2 linked regions of the Thermus thermophilus genome follow. The protein of the gene in region 1 interacts with the protein of each later gene in a pairwise test. Links are inferred from orthologs where the notes say so. Each region holds a gene or a part of one and is shown on either strand. Other genes may lie near its edges. The genes, in order: ftsA and TthTMY_RS10915.

Region 1 (10,740 bases):
CCCGGGAGGAGCTTAAGCGGGCCACCGAGGCCCCTTACCGCGTCCTGGGCAACGGCTCCAACCTCCTCGTCCTGGACGAGGGGGTGCCGGAGCGGGTCATCCGGCTTGCGGGCGAGTTCCAGGCCTACGACCTGAAGGGCTGGGTGGGGGCGGGGACCCTCCTTCCCCTCCTCGTCCAGGAGGCGGCCCGGGCGGGGCTTTCCGGCCTCGAGGGCCTCCTCGGCATCCCCGCCCAGGTGGGCGGGGCGGTGAAGATGAACGCGGGCACCCGCTTCGGGGAGATGGCCGACGCCCTGGAGGCGGTGGAGGTCTTCCACGACGGCGCCTTCCACGTCTACCGCCCGGAGGAACTCGGCTTCGGCTACCGGAAAAGCCGCCTCCCCCCCGGGGGCATCGTCACCCGGGTGCGCCTCAAGCTGAAGGAGCGCCCCAAGGAGGAGATCCTGAGGCGCATGGCCGAGGTGGACCGGGCCCGCAAGGGCCAGCCCAAGCGGAAAAGCGCCGGCTGCGCCTTCAAGAACCCCCCGGGCCAGTCGGCGGGGCGGCTCATTGACGAGCGCGGCCTCAAGGGGCTTCGGGTGGGGGACGCCATGATCTCCTTAGAGCACGGCAACTTCATCGTCAACCTGGGCCAGGCCCGGGCAAAGGACGTCCTGGAGCTCGTCCGCCGGGTCCAGGAGGAGCTTCCCTTGGAGCTGGAGTGGGAGGTGTGGCCGTAAAGGAGGGGTAAGATGGGCGTGGTGAAAGGCGTTCTCCTCCTCATCCTCGGGGCGAGCCTCTACGTGGCGAGCCTCGTGGCCGTCCCCGTGGAGGAGGTGCGGGTGGAAGGGCTACGCCACCTCTCCAGGGAGGCCGTCCTGCAAACCCTCCGCCTCGCTCCGGGCGACCCGTGGCTTTGGGTCTCAGGGAACAGGCTCCGGCCCCTCCTGGAAAACCCCTGGGTGGCCGAAGCCCACCTGGAAAAGCCCGCCTTGGGACAGGTGGTCGTCCGGGTGCGGGAACGCCGGCCCTTCCTCCCCCTGGAAACCGGGGACGCCCTGGCCGAGGACGGCGTCCTCCTCCCCCAAGGAGCCCCCCTCGCCCCCGGGCCCCGGGTGCGGGGGGTAGGGCCCCTCCCCCGGGAAGCCCTCCTCTCCCTGGGCCGGGCCTTCCCCCAGGCCCGGGAGATCCGCTACACCCCGGCGGGCTTCTGGGTGGAGCTGGAAGGGGCCACCCTCTTTGCCCCCGAGGCCGCGTATCTGCTAAAGTACGCCCAAACCGCGCGCCCTAAGGGGCGGGTTTTCGTGTATTCTTGGGGGGTGAGTCAGCGCCCATGATCATCGCCGGTTTGGACGTAGGCACCACCAAGGTCACCACCGTCATCGGGGAGCTCGCCCCTGACGGCGTTTTGGACATCATCGGCGAGGGCACCGTCCCCTCCCAGGGGCTGCGGCGCGGGGTGGTGGTCAACCTGGAAAGGACCACGGAGGCCATCCGCCAAAGCCTCTTCCAGGCGGAAAGGGTGGCCGGGGTCAAGGTGGAGCGGGTGGTGGTGGGCGTGGGTGGCCCCCACCTCAAAAGCGTCACCAGCCACGGCCTCGCCGCCATCCGCCGCGGCCACACCATCGCCGAGGCGGACGTGGAGCGGGCCATAGAGCAGGCCAAGGCCTACCCCTTTGAAGGGGAGCTGGAGCTTTTGCACGCCCTGCCCCTGGAGTTCAAGGTGGACGGCCAGGAGGGGATCCGGGACCCCGTGGGGATGGCGGGGGTGCGCCTCGAGGTGGACGTCCACCTCATCGCTGCGGGCCGGGGCCCCCTCGCCAACCTGCGCCGGGCCGTGGAGGAAGCGGGCCTCGCCCTGGACGCCGTCTGCGTCCAGGCCCTGGCCAGCGGGCTCGCCGTCCTCACCCCCGAGGAGGAGGAGATGACCGTCCTCCTCCTGGACATCGGCGGCGGCACCACCGACGTGGCCGTCTTCCGGGGCGGAAGGCTCGCCCACTCGGCCGTGGTGCCCCTGGGCGGGGACCACGTGACCCACGACATCGCCCAGCTCCTCAAGATCCCCTTTGAGGAGGCGGAACGGGTCAAGCGCAAGTACGGGGCCGCCCTGCCGGAGCTCGCCGACCCGGAGCTCGTCCTGGAGATCAACCAGGAGGGCGGCGCCCTGGGCGAGGTTCCGGCCCCGGAGCTCGCCCGCATCATCCGGCCGCGGATGCGGGAGATCCTCCATCTGGCGCGCCAGAGCGTGGACGAAACCCTGGGGCCTTTGGAGATCCAGGTCAACCGCGTGGTCCTCACGGGGGGCGGGGCCCTCCTCCGGGGCACCGACCTCCTCGCCCGGCAGCAGTACGGCCTCCCCGTGCGGGTGGGCAAACCCCAGGGGGTTTCGGGGCTTACGGACGTGGTCGCCTCCCCCGCCCACGCGGCGGCGGTGGGGCTCGTCCGCTACGGGGCAAGCCTCCCCCTAAAGCCCCAGGAGGCCAAGCGGATCAGGGAAAAACCGGAGGACAAGCCCAAGGGCGAGGGGCTTTGGGCCAGGATCAAGGAGTTTCTGAGCAACCTGTTCTAGAGGGAGGGGGGTATGGAAGGAGCGGTCATCAAGGTCATCGGGCTCGGGGGTGCGGGGAACAACGCGGTGAACCGCATGATTGAGGCGGGGCTTTCCGGCGTGGAGTTCATCGCCGCCAACACGGACGCCCAGGTGTTGGCCAAAAGCCTCGCCGACCACCGGATCCAGCTCGGGGAGAAGCTCACCCGGGGCCTCGGGGCCGGGGCCAACCCCGAGATTGGGGAGAAGGCGGCCCTCGAGGCCGAGGACCTCATCGCCGAGGCCCTGGAGGGGGCGGACCTCGTCTTCATCACCGCGGGCATGGGGGGCGGCACGGGGACGGGAAGCGCCCCCGTGGTCGCCGACATCGCCAAGCGGCTCGGCGCCCTCACCGTGGCGGTGGTGACGCGCCCCTTCAGCTTTGAGGGCCCCAAGCGCATGCGCACCGCCGAGGAAGGCATCAAAAAGCTCAAGGAGCGGGTGGACGCCATGGTGGTGGTCCAGAACGACCGCCTCCTCTCCGCCGTGGACAAGAAGATGACCTTAAAAGACGCCTTCCTCATCGCCGACCGGGTGCTGTACCACGGGGTCAAGGGGATCACCGACGTCATCAACCTCCCCGGCCTCATCAACGTGGACTTCGCCGACGTCAAGGCCCTCTTGGAGGGCGCGGGCCAGGTGCTCATGGGCATCGGGGCGGGGCGCGGGGAAAACCGGGTGGAGGAGGCGGCCAAAAGCGCCATCCACAGCCCCCTCCTGGAGCGCTCCATTGAAGGGGCCAGAAGGCTCCTCCTCAACGTGGTGGGCTCCGAGGAACTCTCCCTCATGGAGGCCGCCGAGGTGGTGGAGAGGATCCGGGAGGCCACGGGCCACGAGGACGTGGACATCCTCTACGGGGTCACCTACGACGAGCGGGCCCAGGACGAGCTCCGGGTCATCCTCATCGCCGCGGGCTTCGCGGAGAGCACCGTGGTGCCCCGCCCCGCCCGCCCCGTGGACTTCCCCACGGGCCACGTGGACCTGACGAACTACGACATCCCCGCCTTCATCCGCTACGGGGACGGGGACTACCCGCCCAGGCGGGGCAACTGAGCTTCCCCTTCCCGTGGTCGTGGCCGGCATAGACCCCGGGATCACCCACCTGGGCCTCGGGGTGGTGGCGGTGGAGGGGAAGGGGGCCCTCAAGGCCCGCCTCCTCCACGGGGAGGTGGTGAAGACCTCGCCGCAGGAGCCCGCAAGGGAGAGGGTGGGACGGATCCACGCCCGGGTCCTAGAGGCCCTCCACCGCTTCCGGCCCGAGGCGGTGGCGGTGGAGGAGCAGTTCTTCTACCGCCAAAACGAGCTCGCCTACAAGGTGGGCTGGGCCCTGGGGGCCGTCTTGGTGGCGGCCTTTGAAGCGGGGGTGCCCGTCTACGCCTACGGCCCCATGCAGGTGAAGCAGGCCCTGGCGGGGCACGGCCACGCCGCCAAGGAGGAGGTGGCCCTCATGGTCCGGGGCATCCTGGGCCTGAAGGAGGCCCCGAGGCCAAGCCACCTGGCGGACGCCTTGGCCATCGCCCTAACCCACGCCTTCTACGCCCGCATGGGCGCGGCGAAGCCTCTCTAGATCCCACCCCATGCCGGCTTGCGCCAGCATGGGGGCCCCGGCAAAAGGTCCTAGGGAGCTTCCCCAAGCCAGTTGGACGAAGGGAAACCGGAAAGGGTATAGAGGCCCTAAAGCTTGTACCCCAGGCGCCGGAGGAGGTCCTTTCGCCAGGCCACCTCGGCCTCGTCCTCCACGCCCAGGGGCGTGAAGCCGTCCATGACCCCGAGGATGGCCCTTTGCTCCCCCTCCTCGGCCACCACCACCTTGAGGGGGTTGGCGGTGGCGGCGTAGATCCGCACCACCTCGGGGCAGGCCTTCACCGCGTGGAGGACGTTGATGGGGTAAAAGCCCTCCCCCAAGACGATGAGGAAGGCGTGGCCGCAGGCGAGGTTGAAGAGGTTTTTCACGGCGAGCTCCACCAGGGCCTCGTCCGTCCCCGAGCGGCGGATGAGGCGCTTGCCGCTCGCCTCGGAGAAGGCGAGGCCGAACTTGATCCCGGGGACTGCGGTCACCAGGGCCTCGTGGAGGTCCTCCACCGTCTTGATGAAGTGGGCCTGGCCCAGGATGACGTTGAGGTTCTCGGGCTTTTCAATGGGAATCACCTTGAGCTCCATGCCCCGATTTTACCGAAGGCCACCTTGCCCCGGGAAAAGGGGTGTAGGATGAAGGGCATGGACGTCCTGGAGAAGGCCGTGGCCGGGGAGAGGCTTTCCGAAGGGGAGGTCCTAAGCCTCTTCAGCCTCCCCTTGCCCGAGCTCGCCGCCGCCGCCCACGAGGTGCGGCTTAAGAAGACCGACCCCGAGGTGGTGACCTTCCTCATAGACCGCAACATCAACTACACCAACGTCTGCACCGTGGCCTGCGCCTTCTGCGCTTTTTACCGCACCAAGAGGCAGAAGGACGCCTACACCCTGAGCTACGAGGAGATCGCGAGGAAAGTGGAGGAGCTCTACCAGGTGGGGGGCAGGCGGATCCTCATGCAGGGCGGGGTGAACCCCGAGCTTCCCCTGGATTGGTACCTGGACCTCCTCCGCTACCTCAAGGGCCGCTTCCCCGACCTCCGCATAGACGCCTTCAGCCCCGAGGAGATCCTAGGCCTGGAACGCCTCACGGGCCTTAGGGCGGAGGCGATCCTGGAAAAGCTAAAGGAAGCGGGCCTGGACGGCCTGCCCGGGGCCGGGGCGGAGATTTTGGTGGACGAGGTCCGCCTAAAGGCGGCCCCCGCCCGGATCCGGACGGCGGACTGGTACCGCATCGTGGACGCGGCCCAGGCCCTGGGGCTTTACACCCTCGCCACCATGGTCATTGGCTTCGGAGAGGGCCCCAAGGAGCGCGCCCTCCACCTCCTCGGCCTCCGCGCCCAGCAGGACAGGGCCCTGGAGCGCTACGGGAACGGCTTCGCCGCCTTCGCCCTGTGGACCCTTCAGGTGGAGCACACACGCCTCAAGGGCAAGGCCCCCGGGGCCACGGCCCACGAGTACCTGAAGACCCTGGCCATCGCCCGCCTCGCCCTGGACAACTTCGCCCACTTCCAGGCCTCCTGGCCCACCCTGGGCTTCAAGGTGGCCCAGGCGGCCCTCTACTACGGGGCCGACGACTTCGGGAGCACCATGCTGGAGGAGAACGTGGTCTCGGCGGCGGGGGGGCACGGGCGCACCCACGCCACGGTGCGCCAGATCGTCCGCCACATCGTGGACGCGGGGTTTAAACCGGCGGAGCGGGACCCCCTCTACCGCATCCTCCGCTACCCAGACCCCGAGGCCATCCTGAAGGAGCCCGAGCCCCTGGAACTCCCCCTCGCCTAAGGGCGGTTCCCCCATGCTGGCCCAAGCCAGCATGGGGGCCCCGGTTTTTCTCAGGATTAGCCTTCCCTCGGGCCGGGGTTGGCCTCGAGGCGCTGGAGGCCCTGGCGGATCTCCTGGAGGAGGGGCGCAAGGGGCCTCCCCTCCTCTAGGGCCCGGATCAGGGCGCTTCCCACCACCACCCCGTCCGCCACCGCTGCCTGGGCAGCCGTGGTCCTGCCGGAAACCCCGAAGCCCACGGCCACGGGGAGGGGGGTCCTGGCCTTGATGCGCCGCACCAGGTCCTTCACCTCCTCGGGAAGCCTTTCCCGCATCCCCGTGACCCCGGTGACGGAGACGGCGTAGACGAAGCCCGTGGCGTGGCGGACCACGGTGGCGATGCGGGCGTCCGTGGAGGTGGGGGCGAGGAGGAAGACCGTCTCCAGGCCGATCTCCTGGGCGAGGCGCACGAGGCCTGGGTCCTCGTCGGGAGGGAGGTCGGGGAGGATCACCCCCGTGGCCCCCGCCTGCTTGAAGAGGCCGAAGAAGCGCTCCGGCCCCCAGGCCAGGACGGGGTTCAGGTAGGTCATGAGGAAGAGGGGCTTTTCCGTCATGGCCCGCACCTCCCGCACGAGCTCCAGGGTCCCCTGGACGCTCATCCCCTTCCTCAGGGCCAGTTCGCTTGCCCGCTGGATCACGGGGCCGTCCCCCAGAGGGTCGGAGTAGGGGAGGCCGATCTCCAGAAGGTCGGCGTAGGGCAAAACCTCCTCCACCGCCTGCAAAAAGCCTTCCCGGCTGGGGAAGCCTGCGGTGAGGTAAGGGATGAGGGCGGCCCTTCCCTCGGACCGGGCCTTGGCGAAGGCCTCCTGGGTGGTCACAGCTCCCCTCCCAGAAGGCGCATGGCCTCGGTCACGTCCTTGTCCCCCCGGCCGGAGAGGTTGATGACCACCACCTGGTCCTTGTCCATCTCCGGCACCACCTTGGCGGCGTGGGCGATGGCGTGGGCCGATTCCAAGGCGGGGATGATGCCCTCAAGCCGCGCCAGGAGCTTGAAGCCCTCGAGGGCCTCCTCGTCCGTGACGCTGGCGTACTCCGCCACCCCGGCGTCGGCGTAGTAGCTGTGCTCCGGCCCCACCCCGGGGTAGTCCAGCCCCGCGGAGACGGAGTGGGCCGGGGTGATCTGGCCGTCGTGGTCGTAGAGGAGGTACATGTAGCTCCCGTGCAGCACCCCCCGCTTCCCCGCCCCGATGCTCGCGGCGTGCCTGCCCGTGGAAAGCCCCTCCCCGGCGGCCTCCACCCCAATGAGCCTGGGGCGCTCCTCCTCGGGCAGGTAGGCGAAGGGGGCGAAGAGGCCGATGGCGTTGGACCCGCCCCCCACCGCGGCGATGAGGGCGTCGGGGAGGCGGCCGAAAAGCTCCTGGCTTTGCCGCTTCACCTCCTCCCCGATGACGCTCTGGAAGTCCCGGACCATCATGGGGTAGGGGTGGGGGCCCACCACGGAACCCAGGATGTAGAAGGTGGTGCGCACGTTCGTGATCCAGTCGCGGATGGCCTCGTTGGTGGCGTCCTTGAGGGTGCGGCTCCCCGCGGCCACGGGCCGCACCTCGGCCCCGAGGAGCTTCATGCGGAAGACGTTTAAGGCCTGGCGCCTGACGTCCTCCTCCCCCATATAGACCACGCACTCCATGCCGAAGAGGGCCGCCACCGTGGCCACGCTCACCCCGTGCTGCCCCGCCCCCGTTTCGGCGATGACCCGCCTCTTGCCCATGCGCCTGGCCAGGAGGGCCTGGCCCAGGGTGTTGTTGATCTTGTGGGCCCCGGTGTGGAGGAGGTCCTCCCGCTTGAGGTAGACCTGGGCCCCGCCCCAGTGCTCGGAAAGCCGCTTGGCGTGGTAGAGGGGGGTGGGCCTGCCGGCGAACTGCCTGAGGTAGTGGTCCAGCTCCTCCAGGAAGGCCGGATCCTTCTTGGCCTCCCGGTAGGCGGCCTCCAGCTCCTCCAGGGCGGGGATCAGGGTCTCGGGCACGTACCGCCCCCCGTAGGGGCCGAACCGCCCCCTCGCGTCGGGCAAGGGAAAGTCGGGTAGGGTCAGCATGCTTCGCTCCCTAAAGGCGCCTCGCGCCAAGACAACTCCCATCCTACCCCGGAGGGGCCTCCCGGTAAACTCGGGGGGATGGAAGGGCCTCTCACGATCCCGGTCTTGGACAAGGGCTTCGTCCGCCTGGTGGACCAGATGGGGGACGACCGCGCCATCGTCCAGGCGGCCCGGGTGTCCTACGGGGAAGGGACGAAGACGGTGCGGGAGGACGCCGCCCTCATTGACTACCTCATGCGCCACCGCCACACAAGCCCCTTTGAGATGGTGGTCTTCAAGTTTCACGTCAAGGCCCCCATCTTCGTGGTCAGGCAGTGGTTCCGCCACCGCACGGCGAGCGTCAACGAGGTCTCGGGGCGCTACTCCATCCTCAAGGAGGAGTTCTACGAGCCCGAGGCCTTCCGCAGGCAGGCGAGGAGGAACAAGCAGGCTTCGGAAGGGGCCCTCCTGGACGAGGAGGCCTTGGCCCTCCTAAGGAGGGTGGAGCAGGAGGCCTACGGGGCCTACCGGGCCCTTCTGGAGAAGGGCGTGGCCCGGGAGATGGCCCGGATGGTCCTTCCCCTCAACCTCTACACCGAGTTCTACTGGAAGCAGGACCTGCACAACCTCTTCCACTTCCTCAAGCTCCGCCTCGCCCCCGAGGCCCAGTGGGAGATCCGCCAGTACGCCCAGGCCATCGCCGAAATCGTCAAGGAGAGGGTCCCCTTGGCCTGGGCCGCCTTTGAGGAGCACCTTTTAGGAGGGGCTCTTCTCTCCCGCACGGAGCTTCGGGCCCTAAGGGGCCTCCTCACCCCCGAGGTCTACGAGAAGGCCCTGGCCTCTTTGGGCCTCGAGGGAAGCCGCCTTAGGGAGGCCCTGGAGAAGCTCTTCGGGCCCGGGGAGGTCCCTTAGACGAGCTCTTCCGCCTTCTTCCCCGTGCGGGCCTCTATGAGCCGGTAAAGCTCCTCCTCCGTGAGGGTGGGGACCCCTAAGGCCTTGGCCTTTTCCAGCTTGCTCCCCGGGGCCTCCCCCACCACGAGGTAGCTCGTCTTGCGGCTCACGGCGTCCGTCACCTTGGCCCCAAGGCGCCGGAGGAGGGCCTTCACCTCCTCCCGGGGGCGGGAAAGCTCCCCGGTGATCACGAAGGTGAGCCCTTTAAGGGCCTCCCCGCCCTTCTCCTTGGCCTCCATCTCCACCCCCGCCTCCTTGAGCCTTCGCACCAGGTGGCGGAAGGCGGGGTCCCTCAGGGTTTCCAGGATGGCCCTCGCCGTGAGCTCCCCCACCTCCTCCACCTCCAAAAGCTCCTCCAGGCTGGCCTCGAGGAGGCGGTCCATGGTCTGGAACTTGGCCGCCAGGTTCCGGGCCAGGACCTCCCCCACTCCCGGAAGCCCCAGGGCGTAGAGGAGGCGCTCTAGGCCCCTTTTCTTGCTCTCCTCTATCTGGCGGAGGAGGTTTTGGGCGCTCTTTTCCCCCATGCGCTCCAGGCCCACCAGGTCTTCCTTCCTCAGGCGGTAGAGGTCGGCCACGTCCTTGACCAGGCCCTTCTCCAAAAGCTTCTCAACGAGCTTCTCCCCCAGGCCCTGGATGTCCATGGCCTTGCGGGAGGCGAAGTGGCGGATGGCCTCAAAGCGCTTGGCGGGGCACAAGGGGTTGGGGCAGCGGTGGACCTTCCCCTCCTGGATGAGGCGATGGCCGCACTCGGGGCAGGCCTCGGGCCAGCGCACGGGCCGCTCCTTTCCCGTGCGCCGCTCCTTGAGGACCCGGAGGACCTCGGGGATGACCCCGCCCGCCTTGTGCACCAAAACCCAGTCCCCGATGCGGATGTCCAGCTCCTCTATGTAGCTTTCGTTGTGCAGGGTGACCCGGGAAACCTCGCTGCCCTCTAGGAAGACGGGCTCGAGGACCCCCACCGGGGTCACCCGCCCGGTGCGCCCCACCTGGAAGACCACGTCCAAAAGCCGGGTCTCCTTCTCCTCGGCGGGGAACTTGTAGGCGATGGCGAAGCGGGGGGCGCGGGCGGTGTAGCCGAGCTCCCGCCAAAGTTGCAAATCGTCCAGCTTCACCACCACCCCGTCCGCCTCAAAGGGAAGCTCCCGCCGCTTCTTCAGCCAGTCCTGGTAGATTCCCTCCACCCCTTCCGCCCCCACGGCCCGCGCGTAGCCGTGCTCCACGGGGAAGCCCTTCTCCTTGAGCCAGTGGAGGAGGGCGAACTGGGTCGCCACCCCTTCCCTCTCCACCTCTTCCAGCCCGAGCCCCAGGGCGTAGAAGGTGGCCCTGAGGCCCCGCTTGGCGGTGATGCGGGGGTCTTTTTGCCTTAGGGAGCCCGCCGCGGCGTTCCTAGGGTTTTTGAAGATCTTCTCCCCCCGCTCCTCCAGCTCCTCGTTGAGCCGGAGGAAGGCCGCTATGGGCATGTAGACCTCGCCCCGGACCTCGAGGCGCTCCGGCACCCCCTTGAGCCTCCTCGGGATGGTGGGGATGGTGAGGAGGTTCTGGGTCACCTCCTCCCCCACCTCCCCGTCCCCCCGGGTGGCCCCGTAGACCAGGACCCCATCCTCGTAGTAGAGGTTGACGGAAAGGCCGTCCACCTTGTGCTCCACGGTGTAGGCGAAGGGGCCCTTCCGGCCCAGGGCCCGCTCTATCCGCTCCTCAAAGGCCCTGACCTCATCCAGGGTGAAGGCGTTGTCCAAGGAGTACATGCGGGTGGGGTGGCGGACGGGGCGGAAGGTGGCCTCGAGGGGCCTCGCCCCCACTTGCTCCGTGGGGGAGTCCGGGCTTT
Region 2 (10,741 bases), 990 kb from region 1 along the record:
TCCCCGACCGCCGGGAGCTCGTGGACCGCTACGTCCTCCCCCGCTACGGGGCCAAGCCCCCCATTCCCCGGGAGGAGCGCTTCCGCCTTACGCGGCGCTTCCGGGAGGAGTTCCCCGGGGGGGTGGCGGAGGTCCTGGCCCGGGGGTACGTGCCCCCAAGGCCCCTCCTCCTCTTTGACGGCCTGAGGGGGGAAGGGGAGGTGGCCTACGCCCTGGAGCACCTCCCCGAGGCCCGCTTCGTCCTCCTCCACGCCCGGGAGGCCACCCGGCTCAAAAGGCTCCTTTCTCGGCGGGACGCCTTTGACCGCGTGGAGCTCCGCCCCGAGGAGATGGCGGAGCTAAAGGCCTTGGCGGAAGGGGTTCTCTCCCCGGAGGAGCTGGAGGAGGCCTTGGCCCTGGCCCCCCTGGAGGAGGTCCTCGCCAAGCTCAAGATCGTGGCCGAGGAGAAGCGGAACTACGACCCCCAAGGCCCCTTGCGCCTCCTTCAGGGCCACCCCCGGGCCCTGGTCCTGGACACGGAGGCCCTTTCTCCTGAGGAAGAGGTCCTGGCGGTGCGGGCCTTTCTCCAGAGGCACGGCCTCGGCCCATAGAATGGGGGCTATGCCGACGGTACGGGACCTGCGCCTCATCCCCTTCCGCATCCCCCTGAAGGCCCCCTTGCGCTGGGGGAAGGCTTCGGAGCTTGCCGCCTTGGAGCACGCCCTTTTGGAGGTGGAGCTTTCCGACGGCTCCCTAGGCCGGGCCGAGGTGGCCATCCGCCCCACCATCTACGGGGAGACCCTGGGGAGCGTGAGGGCGGGGTTGGACTACCTGAGGCCCAAGCTTTTGGGCCTCGAGGCCGACGACCAGGAGGGGATAAGGGCCGTTCTGGAGGCCTTCCCCTTTAACTTCGGCCTCAAGGGCGCCCTGGACACCGCCCTCTGGGAGGCCTGGGCGCGGAGCGAGGGGGAGGAGCTTCACCAGGTCCTCAAGCCCGCCAAGCACCGGGTGCGGGTGGCCTACATCCTGGGCCTCGGGGAGGAGGACGAGGTCCTGGAGGACGCCCGCATGGCCTTTGGGGCGGGGGTCCGGGTCTTCAAGGTGAAGGTGGGGCGGGACCTGGAGGCGGACACCCGCCGCATCCTCCGCCTGAAGGAGGCCTTCCCCGAGGCCGAGCTCTACGCCGACGCCAACGAGTCCCTTCCCCCCAAGGAGGCCGAGCGCTACCTTTTGGCCTGGAAGGAGCTTGGCCTCCGCTACGTGGAGGAGCCCTTGCCCGTGGAGGAGGTGGAGGCGAGGCGGGCCTTGAGGGAGAAGGGGATCCTCCCCCTCATCGCCGACGACGCGGCCATGACCCCGAAGGACCTCAGGCGGGAGCTACAGCTCAACACCTTTGACGTCCTCAACCTCAAGCCCGCCCGCACCGGCGTCACCTGGACCCTGGAGATGCTCGCCCTCGCCCGGGAGAAGGGCAAAAAGGCCATGGTGGGGAGCCAGGCGCAAAGCGCCTTCGGGGCCTACCAGTCCGCCCTCCTCGCCTTCCAGCAGGGGGTGACGGAGCCTTGCGAGCTCGCCTTCCACCTCAAGGCCGAGGGCGGCTTCTTCCCCTTTCCCCCCTTCCGCGAGGGGTGGCTTTATTGGGAGGACCTGGTGGAGGGCCGCTTTGACGAGGAGGCCTTCGCCCGCTACGCCCTAAAGGAGGCCTAACGCCTCCCGGAAGTCCCGGAAAACCCCCCTCGCCCCCGCCTCCCGAAGGGCTTCCGCCTCGTGCCCCGTGAGGAGGCCGTAGGTGGGGATCCCCGCCCCCACGGCGCTTCTCACCCCGGAAGGGGAGTCCTCAAAGGCCAGGGCCTCCTCGGGGGCCACCCCGAGGCGCCTTAGGGCCACCCGGTAGGGGAGGGGGTCGGGCTTTCCCCGGCCCACCTCCTCCGCCAGGACCAGGAGGGGCGGCCTTAGGCCCAGGGCCTCGAGGACGTGGCGGGCGTTTTCCTTGGGGGCGTTGGTCACCACGCCCCAAAGGAGGCCTTTCTCCCGGATGTGCTCCAAAAATTCCGCAAGCCCCGGGGTGGGCCTGAGCCCCTGGGCGAGGGCCCGGAAGCGGGCCTCCTTGGCGGCGATGAGCCTTTCCGCCTCCTCTCCCTCCAGGCCCAAGAGATCCCGGACGATCTCGGGGTTCAGCCTCCCCGAGATCCTTTTCCGGTAGAAGATGGGGTCCACCTCCAGGCCGTAGGGCGCCAGGGCCTCCCGCCAGGCCAGGAGGTGCAGGGGGTCCGTGTCCGCCAGGGTGCCGTCCAGGTCAAAGAGGACCGCCTTAAGCACGGGCCACCTCCCGCTCCGCGCCCCGGAGGAGGAGGTAGAGGGCGAGGCTTAGGGCGAAAAGCCCCAGGGGGATCCCCCGGTCGGGCAGGAGGGCGAAAAGCCCGGGGATCAGGGTGCTCCCCGCCGCCCCGGCGTACATGAGCCCCCCCAGGGCCCGGTGGCCGAAGCGGGCCTGCACCAGGGCGAAGAGGGTGGAGAAGAGGGGGCCGAGGAGGAAGCCCGCGAGGGGGAAGAGGAGGGCGGTCTGGGGGAGGAAGTTGAGGAGGAGGAGGCCCATCACCCCGAGGAGAAGCCCCCGGAGGGCCCTCAAGGGGTCCTTGGCCACCCTTCCTGCGAGGAGGAGCCTGCCCAAGGCGAGGAAGAGCCAGTAGAGGGTGAGGAGGAGGCCGCCTAGGGAGGTGGCGTGGCCCAAGGCCTCCAGCCAGACCCGGTTCCAGGTGGCCAGGGCCCCCTCGAGGCCCGTGTAGAGCCCCACGGCGAGGAGGAAGGGCCAGAGGGCTCCCCGGGGCCTTTCCTTGGGCCTTTCCGCCGCAGGCGCCCCGAGGACGAGGGCGCCTGCGAGGAAGGCGAGAAGGCCCGCCAGGCTCAGAAAGGCGGCGTAGGGGAGCCAGGCCAAGGCCAAAGGGGTGAGGACCGCCCCCAGGCCAAAGGCCACGTTGACCCGGTTCAAAAGCTCCACCCGCCTTTCCGGGTAGAGCTCCCCCACGAGGCTGTTCCCGTGGACGTTCATCACCCCCTCCCCCAGGCCGAGGAGGAAGGCCAGGGACGCCATCCAGGCGTAAGAGGGGGCGAAGGGAAGGCCGAGAAAGGCGAGGCCCACCAGGCCCAGGGCCAGGGGAAAGAAGGGATGGCGCCTCTCCTCCTGTCCCAGGTGCACCCCGAGGAGGAGGCCGAGGAGGAGGGCGGCGAAGTAGAGGGAGGCCCCCTCTTCCGTCCCGTACCGCTCCCGCCAGTAGGGCAGGGCGGCCCCGGGGAGGGCCACGATCACCCCCACGAGGAGGAGGGCAAGGAAGGAGCCGGCGAGAAAGCGCACGGACCGCATTCTCCCCCTGGGGTGACCCTTTGGTCAATAATGGGGAGGATGGAGCGCCTTTTGGCCCAAGCCCTTTCCGGCGAAGGCTTCTTCGCCTTCCCTGGGGTGCTCCTCCTCCGGGGCCCCGACGCCTTTTCCTTCCTCCAGGGGCAGGGCACCCGGGACCTGCGACGGGTTTCGGGGCCTGCTGGGGTGCTCTTCCTCAACCACAAGGGCCAGATTGAAGAGGCGGCGACCCTCTTTCCCCACCCCGAGGGCTTCCTCCTCGCCCCTTGGGGGAGCCTCGAGGGCCTGGAAAGGCGCCTGCGCCGCTACATCGTCTTTGACCAGGTGGAGCTTGTGGCGCTGCCCCTCTTCCGCCTCCTCTACGCGGACGGCCGCGAGGAGGTGGGGGAGAGGGCCGAAGGGGCGCTTCCCCCGGAGCTCTATCCCCTCTACACCCTGCTCAAGGGCCTCCCCCTCCTCTCGGACATCCAAGGGGAACTCCCCCAGAGCGTGGGCCTTCTCCACCTGGTGGACTACGGCAAGGGGTGCTACGTGGGCCAGGAGATCATGGCCAGGACCGAGGGAAAGGAGGCGCCCTACCGCCTTGTGGGCCTGAGGGCTCTGGAGGGGGGCGAGGCCCCGGCGGAGCTCTTCCTGGGGGGAAAGCGCGTGGGGGAGGCGAAGCGCCTTCTAAAGACCCCCTTCGGCCTTCTGGGCCTCGCCGTGGTGCGGAAGGAGGTGCCCGTGGGGGCGGAGGTGGAAGGAGGTGGGGGGCGGTACCGCGTGGAGGCCCTTCCCTTTAAGGAGGCGGCATGGAGCGGGCAGAGATCCTCGGGGTAGGCACCGAGCTCCTCTACGGGGAGACCCTGGACACCAACACGGCGGAGATCGCAAGAAGCCTCAAGCCCTACGCCCTCAAGGTGGAAAGGACCCTTAGGGTGGCGGACGAGGTGGCGCCCCTGGCCCGGGAGGTGGAGGAGGCCTTCGCCCGGGCCAGGCTTGTGGTCCTCTCCGGCGGCCTCGGCCCCACCCCGGACGACGTGACCCGGGAGGCGGTGGCCCTGGCCTTGGGGGAGCCTTTGGAGCTGGACGAGGCCGTGCTTGGGGAGATTGAGGCCTTCTTCCGCGCCCGGGGGCGCGCCATGCCTGAGGCCAACCGCAAGCAGGCCATGCGGATCCCCTCCGCCACCTGGCTCAAAAACCCCCGGGGCACCGCCCCGGGGTGGTGGGTGCGCAAAGGGGGTAAGGACCTGGTCCTCCTCCCCGGGCCCCCTCCCGAGTGGCGCCCCATGTGGCAGGAGGTTCTGCCCCGCCTGGGCCTGCCGCGAAGGCCCTACGCCGAAAGGGTCCTGAAGACCTGGGGCATCGGGGAGTCGGAGATCGTGGAGCGGCTTGGCCCCCTCTTCGTCCGGGGGGAGGAGGTGGAGGTGGGCACCTACCCCAAGGTCCACGGGGTGGAGGTGGTGGTCCGGGGCCGGGAGGACCGGGTGGCGGAGCTTGCCGAGCGGATCAAGAAAACGCTCCTTAAGGAGGTCTGGGGCGAGGGGGAGATGACCCTCGCCGAGGCGGTGAAAAGGCGCATGGAGCGGGAAGGGGCCACCCTCGCCACCATGGAGAGCCTCACCGGGGGGCTTCTGGGAGCGGAGATCACCCGCGTGCCGGGGGCGAGCCGCTTCTATTTGGGGGGCGTGGTATCCTACTCCGTAGGGGCCAAGGCCCGCTTCGGGGTGCCTCAGGACCTCCTCTCCCGGACGGTTTCCGCCGAGACCGCCCGGGCCATGGCGGAGGCGGCGCGGTCCCTCTTCGGGTCCACCTACGCCCTGGCCACCACCGGGGTCGCGGGGCCGGACCCCCTGGAGGGCGAGCCCCCGGGCACGGTCTACGTGGCCCTGGCGGGCCCCACGGGCGCGGAGGTGCGGCGCTACCGCTTCCCGGGAGACCGGGAAACCGTGCGCTTAAGAAGCGTCTACGCGGCCTTGGCGCTCCTTGTGACATGAGGCTCTTCTACGCGGTCTTTTTACCCGAGGAGGTCCGGGCGGCCCTGGCGGAAGCCCAGACCAAGGTCCGCCCTTTTCGCGGCTGGAAGCCCGTCCCTTCCCACCAGCTCCACCTGACCCTCCTCTTCCTGGGCGAGCGGCCCGAGGAGGAGCTTCCCGACTACCTGGCCCTGGGCCACAGGCTCGCCCGCCTCGAGGCCCCCTTCCGGGCGCGGCTTCGCGGGACGGGCTACTTCCCCAACGAAGGAACCCCCCGGGTCTGGTTCGCCAAGGCGGAGGCCGAAGGCTTCCTCCGCCTCGCCGAGGGGCTTCGCGCCGGGGTGGAGGAGCTTTTGGGCGAGGAGGCGGTCAGGATCCCCGGCTGGGACAAGCCCTTCAAGCCCCACATCACCCTGGCCCGGAGGAAGGCCCCGGCGCCCCGCGTGCCTCCCGTCCTCTTCGGCCTGGAGTGGCCGGTGGAGGGCTTCGCCCTGGTGCGCTCGGAGCTTAAGCCCAAGGGGCCGGTGTACACCGTTTTGGAGAAGTTTTCCCTGAGAGGTGAGCATGGACGAGAGCAAGCGCAAGGCCCTGGAGAACGCCCTGAAGGCGATTGAGAAGGAATTCGGCAAGGGGGCGGTGATGTGGCTGGGCGAGATGCCCAGGCAACAGGTGGACGTGATCCCCACAGGCTCCCTCGCCCTAGACCTCGCCCTGGGGATCGGCGGCATCCCCCGGGGGCGGATCGTGGAGATCTACGGCCCCGAGTCCGGGGGCAAGACCACCCTGGCCCTCACCATCATCGCCCAGGCCCAGAGGCGGGGCGGGGTGGCCGCCTTCGTGGACGCGGAGCACGCCCTGGACCCCCTATACGCCCAGCGCCTCGGCGTCCAGGTGGAAGACCTCCTGGTCTCCCAGCCCGACACGGGCGAGCAGGCCCTGGAGATCGTGGAGCTCCTCGCCCGCTCGGGGGCGGTGGACGTGATCGTGGTGGACTCGGTGGCCGCTTTGGTCCCCCGGGCGGAGATTGAGGGGGAGATGGGGGATCAGCACGTGGGCCTCCAGGCCCGGCTCATGAGCCAGGCCCTCCGCAAGCTCACCGCGGTGCTCGCCAAGAGCAACACCGCCGCCATCTTCATCAACCAGGTGCGGGAGAAGGTGGGGGTCATGTACGGCAACCCCGAGACCACCCCGGGGGGGAGGGCGCTGAAGTTCTACGCCAGCGTGCGCCTGGACGTGCGCAAAAGCGGCCAGCCCATCAAGGTGGGGAACGAGGCCGTGGGGGTCAAGGTGCGGGTCAAGGTGGTGAAGAACAAGCTCGCCCCCCCCTTCCGCGAGGCGGAGCTGGAGATCTACTTCGGCCGGGGGCTGGACCCCGTCATGGACCTGGTGAACGTGGCCGTGGCCGCGGGGGTGATTGAGAAGGCCGGGTCCTGGTTCTCCTACGGGGAGCTCCGCCTGGGCCAGGGGAAGGAGAAGGCGGCCGAGGCCCTGCGGGAGCGGCCCGAGCTTTTGGAGGAGATCCGGGCCAAGGTCTTGGAGCGCTCGGACCAGGTGGTCCTGGCCGCAGGCGAGGACGAGGGGGAGTAGATGTCCCTTCTGGACCTGGTTCTTCTGCTCCTGGTCCTGGGGCTTGGGGGGGTCCTCCTCCTTAGGCGGAAGGGGGAGGACCGCTCGGCCCAGGAGGCCAAGGAGCTCCTGGAGGCGGCGAGGCGGGAGGCCCGGGAGGTCCTGGAGGCCGCGCGGAAGGAGGCCCGGGACATCCTGGAGGCCGCCCGCCAGGAGGCCAAGGCCCTGCGCCAGGAGGCGGAGGCCCGGGCCAAGGCCCAGCGGGAGGAGGTGGAGGCGGAGATCAGGCGCCGCCTCGAGGCCGCCGAGGCCGAGGCCAAAAAGCGCCTGGAGGAGGCGGAGGGACGCCTTAAGGCGGAGCGGGAGGAGCTTCGCGCCGAGCGGGAGCGCCTGAGGTCCCTCCAGGAGGAGCTCAAGGAGGAGCGGGAGCGCCTCAAGGCGGAGCGGGAGGAGCTCCGCCGGGAGGGGGAGCGGCTCGCCAAGCGGGCCGAGGCCCTGGACGCCAGGGCGGCGCGGCTGGAGGAGGCGGAGGCGGAGCTTGTCCGTAAAGAGGAGGCGCTCAAGGCGGAGGCCAGGGCCCTGGAGGAGCGGCTTAAGGAGGTGGAGCGGAAGCTCTACGAGGTGGCGGGCCTCACCCCCGAGGAGGCCCGCAGGCTCGTCCTGGAGCGCCTGGACCGGGAGCTGGAGGAGGAGAAGGCCCAGAGGGTGCGGGCCGCCCTGGAGCGGGCCCGCCTCGAGGCCAAAAGGGAGGCCCAGAAGATCCTGGCCCAGGCCATGCAACGCCAGGCCTCGGAGACCGCGGCCCAGCTCGCCGTCACCGTGGTGCCCATCCCCTCCGACGCCATGAAGGGGCGGATCATCGGCCGGGAGGGGCGGAACATCCGCGCCTTTGAGGCCCTGACGGGGGTGGACCTCATCATTGACGACACCCCGGACGCCGTCCTCCTCTCCTCCTTCAACCCCATCCGCCGCGAGATCGCCCGCATGGCCCTGGAGGAGCTTTTGAAGGACGGGCGCATCCACCCAAGCCGCATTGAGGAGGTGGTGGAGAAGGCCAAGCAGGAGATGAAGACCTTCATCTACGAAAGGGGGGAGGAGGCGGCCTTGGAGGCGGGGGTGGTGGGCCTGAAGCCCGGCCTCATCCAGCTTTTGGGCCGGCTCCACTTCCGCTCCAGCTACGGCCAGAACGTTCTGAAGCACTCCATCCAGGTGGCCCACCTCGCCGGGATCATGGCGGCGGAGCTCGGCCTGGACGCCGCGCTTGCCCGGAGGGCCGGGCTCCTCCACGACATCGGCAAGAGCGTGGACCGGGAGGTGGAGGGAAGCCACGTGGAGATCGGCATCGCCCTGGCGCGGCGCTTCGGGGAGCCCAAGGAGGTGGTGGACGCCATCGCCCACCACCACGACCCCGACAACGCCGAGACCCTCTACGCCGTTTTGGTGGCCGCGGCCGACGCCCTCTCGGCGGCGCGGCCCGGGGCGAGGCGGGAGAGCCTCGAGGAGTACCTCCAGCGCCTGGAGGCCCTGGAACGCATCGCCCTCTCCTTCCCCGGGGTGGAGACGGCCTTCGCCGTGCAGGCGGGCCGGGAGGTGCGGGTCATCGTCAAGCCGGAGAAGGTCAGCGACGCCAAGGCCACCCTCCTGGCCCGGGAGATCGCGAGCCGCATTGAGAAGGAGATGAACTACCCGGGCCAGGTCCAGGTGACCGTGGTGCGGGAGACCCGGGCGGTGGAGTACGCTAGGTGAAGTGAGGCGCTATGCTTAAAGGCGAAGACATCGGCATTGACCTGGGGACGGCCAGCGTCCTCATCTACGTGCGGGGGAAGGGAATCGTCCTGAAGGAGCCCTCCGTCATCGCCGTGGTCCAGGGGAAGCGGGAGGTGAAGGCCGTGGGGGCGGAGGCCTACCGGATGCTCGGGCGCACCCCCGGGAACATCGTGGCCGTGCGCCCCCTCAAGGACGGGGTCATCGCCGACTACGCCCTCACGGAGAAGATGCTCCTCCTCTTTCTGCAGAAGGTCCTCTCTCCCATGAGCCGCCTCTTCAAGGGGCGGGTGCGGATCATGGTGGGGGTTCCCTCCGGGGTGACGGACGTGGAGCGGCGGGCCGTGGTCCAGGCCGTCTCCACCCTGGCCCACAAGGTCTACCTCATTGAGGAACCCCTGGCGGCCGCCATCGGGGCGGGGATCAACGTGGCCGAGCCCACGGGGAGCATGGTGGTGGACATCGGGGGCGGTTCCACGGACATCGCCGTCATCTCCTTAGGGGGCATCGTGCGCTCGGAAAGCCTCCGCATCGCCGGGAACGAGATGGACCAGGCCATCATCCGCTACATCCGCCAGAAGTACAACCTCCTCATCGGGGAGCGCACCGCCGAGGAGCTCAAGATCCGGCTGGGGCGGGCCAAGCTCCTTCCCGGGGAGGAGAAGGAGGTGGCCGAGGTGCGGGGCCGGGACCTCGTCTCGGGCCTTCCCCGCACCGCAGAGATCCCCGCCGAGGACGTCGTGGAGGCCCTTCAGGAGCCTTTGAGCAAGATCTTCCAGGGGGTGAGGAACGTCCTGGAGACCACTCCCCCGGAGCTCGCCTCGGACATCTACGAGCGGGGCATCCTCCTCACCGGGGGCGGGGCCCTCCTTAGGAACCTGGACGTGGCCCTGCAGGAGGCCACCGGCGTGCCCGTGGTGGTGGCGGAGAACGCCGTGGAGGCCGTGGCCCTGGGCACGGGGAAGGCCCTGGAGATGCTCCACGTCCTCGAGGACACCATCCTCTCCTCCGACGACGTCCTGAGGAGGTGAGGCCCTGTGGACATCCGGGAGATCCTCAAGGTCCTGCCCCACCGCTACCCCTTTCTCCTCGTGGACCGGGTGTTGGAGGCGGACGAAAGGCGCTTCAAGGCCCTCAAGAACGTGACCTTCAACGAGCCCCACTTCCAAGGGCACTTCCCCGGCCACCCCGTCATGCCCGGGGTGCTGATCCTGGAGGCCATGGCCCAGGCGGCCGTGGGGGCCCTGGTGCGCCAGCCGGGCTTTCCCCAAGGGGGCCTCGCCTTCCTCGCCGGGGTGGAGGGGGCCCGGTTCCGGCGGCCCGTCTACCCGGGGGACACCCTGATCCTCGAGGGGGAGCTCCTCGCCTTCCGCCGGGGCGTGGGCAAGGTGGCGGTGCGGGCCCTGGTGGAGGGGGAGGAGCGGGCGAGCGCCACCCTGACCTTCGTCCTCCAGGGGGCCTCCTGATGGCGGACCTGGAGCGCTACCTCAAGCGGGCCCGGGGCGGCCGGGTGGTGCGCACGGGCTTCCTGGACCCCGAGGACCAGGCCCGCCTGGAGGAGATGGCCCGCCGGGAGGGGATCCGGGTGGCCTTCTTCGGCGGCTTTCCCTTGGCGGAGCGCAAGGTGGCCGTCCTCTACCCCGAGGAGGTGCCCTCCGTCTCCGACCCCGTGGAGGTGGTCCTCCTGGACCGCCCCCCGCCCGCCGACCTGGGGGAGGTTTTGGGCGAGGTGGAGGAGGTGGAGGAAGGGGTTTTGGCCGCCCTCCTCCCCGAAGGGAGGAAGGCCCTCGAGGCCCAGGGCTACCGCCTCCTTCCCCCTCCCGAAGGGGCCCTGAGGCCCCCCAGGGAGCGGGTGCGCACCCTGGTCGTCCCCTCCTTGCGGGTGGACGCCGTGGGGGCCAAGGGCTTCGGCGTCTCTCGGTCCTACTTCGCCCAGGGGGTCAAGGCGGGCAAGGTGCGCCTCAAGGGGAGGCCCGCCTCCCCCAAGGACGAGCTCGCCCCCGGGGACCTGCTCTTCGCGGAGGGGCTTGGGACCCTCAGGCTCCTGGAGGTGGTTGGCAAGACGGTGCGGGGCAACTATAAAATCAGGGTGGAGGTGGAGCGGTAGGAGGAGGAATCG

The links.
Region 2: the proteins of ftsA (region 1) and TthTMY_RS10915 interact in binary tests that used the Escherichia coli proteins (3 or more experiments, as listed by UniProt). The link is inferred for Thermus thermophilus from one-to-one orthologs.

Annotation. Positions count from the first base shown.
Region 1 is NZ_AP025158.1:1,021,577-1,032,316, reverse strand. The notes cover bases 438-3,430. They hold ftsA (cell division protein FtsA), read left to right. Parts: upstream 438-1,312; coding sequence 1,313-2,548; downstream 2,549-3,430. Other genes in these bases: ftsZ (cell division protein FtsZ), read left to right, coding at 2,561-3,430; TthTMY_RS05565 (FtsQ-type POTRA domain-containing protein), read left to right, coding at 732-1,316; TthTMY_RS05570 (UDP-N-acetylmuramate dehydrogenase), read left to right, coding at 438-719. Outside these bases: more of TthTMY_RS05570, read left to right, coding at 1-437; more of ftsZ, read left to right, coding at 3,431-3,619; TthTMY_RS05550 (crossover junction endodeoxyribonuclease RuvC), read left to right, coding at 3,633-4,133; TthTMY_RS05545 (adenosine-specific kinase), read right to left, coding at 4,241-4,726; mqnC (cyclic dehypoxanthinyl futalosine synthase), read left to right, coding at 4,775-5,917; trpA (tryptophan synthase subunit alpha), read right to left, coding at 5,974-6,771; trpB (tryptophan synthase subunit beta), read right to left, coding at 6,768-8,027; thyX (FAD-dependent thymidylate synthase), read left to right, coding at 8,064-8,876; NAD-dependent DNA ligase LigA, read right to left, coding at 8,873-10,740. UniProt on the Escherichia coli protein: Essential cell division protein that assists in the assembly of the Z ring. May serve as the principal membrane anchor for the Z ring.
Region 2 is NZ_AP025158.1:2,018,201-2,028,941, reverse strand. The notes cover bases 7,641-10,634. They hold TthTMY_RS10915 (rod shape-determining protein), read left to right. Parts: upstream 7,641-8,615; coding sequence 8,616-9,653; downstream 9,654-10,634. Other genes in these bases: TthTMY_RS10905 (S4 domain-containing protein), read left to right, coding at 10,088-10,634; fabZ (3-hydroxyacyl-ACP dehydratase FabZ), read left to right, coding at 9,660-10,088; rny (ribonuclease Y), read left to right, coding at 7,641-8,604. Also shown: TthTMY_RS10960 (hypothetical protein), read left to right, coding at 1-590; TthTMY_RS10955 (enolase C-terminal domain-like protein), read left to right, coding at 601-1,686; TthTMY_RS10950 (HAD family hydrolase), read right to left, coding at 1,672-2,298; TthTMY_RS10945 (MFS transporter), read right to left, coding at 2,291-3,340; TthTMY_RS10940 (glycine cleavage system protein T), read left to right, coding at 3,380-4,156; TthTMY_RS10935 (CinA family nicotinamide mononucleotide deamidase-related protein), read left to right, coding at 4,129-5,313; thpR (RNA 2',3'-cyclic phosphodiesterase), read left to right, coding at 5,310-5,906; recombinase RecA, read left to right, coding at 5,857-6,879; more of rny, read left to right, coding at 6,880-7,640; more of TthTMY_RS10905, read left to right, coding at 10,635-10,729. UniProt on the Escherichia coli protein: Forms membrane-associated dynamic filaments that are essential for cell shape determination. Acts by regulating cell wall synthesis and cell elongation, and thus cell shape.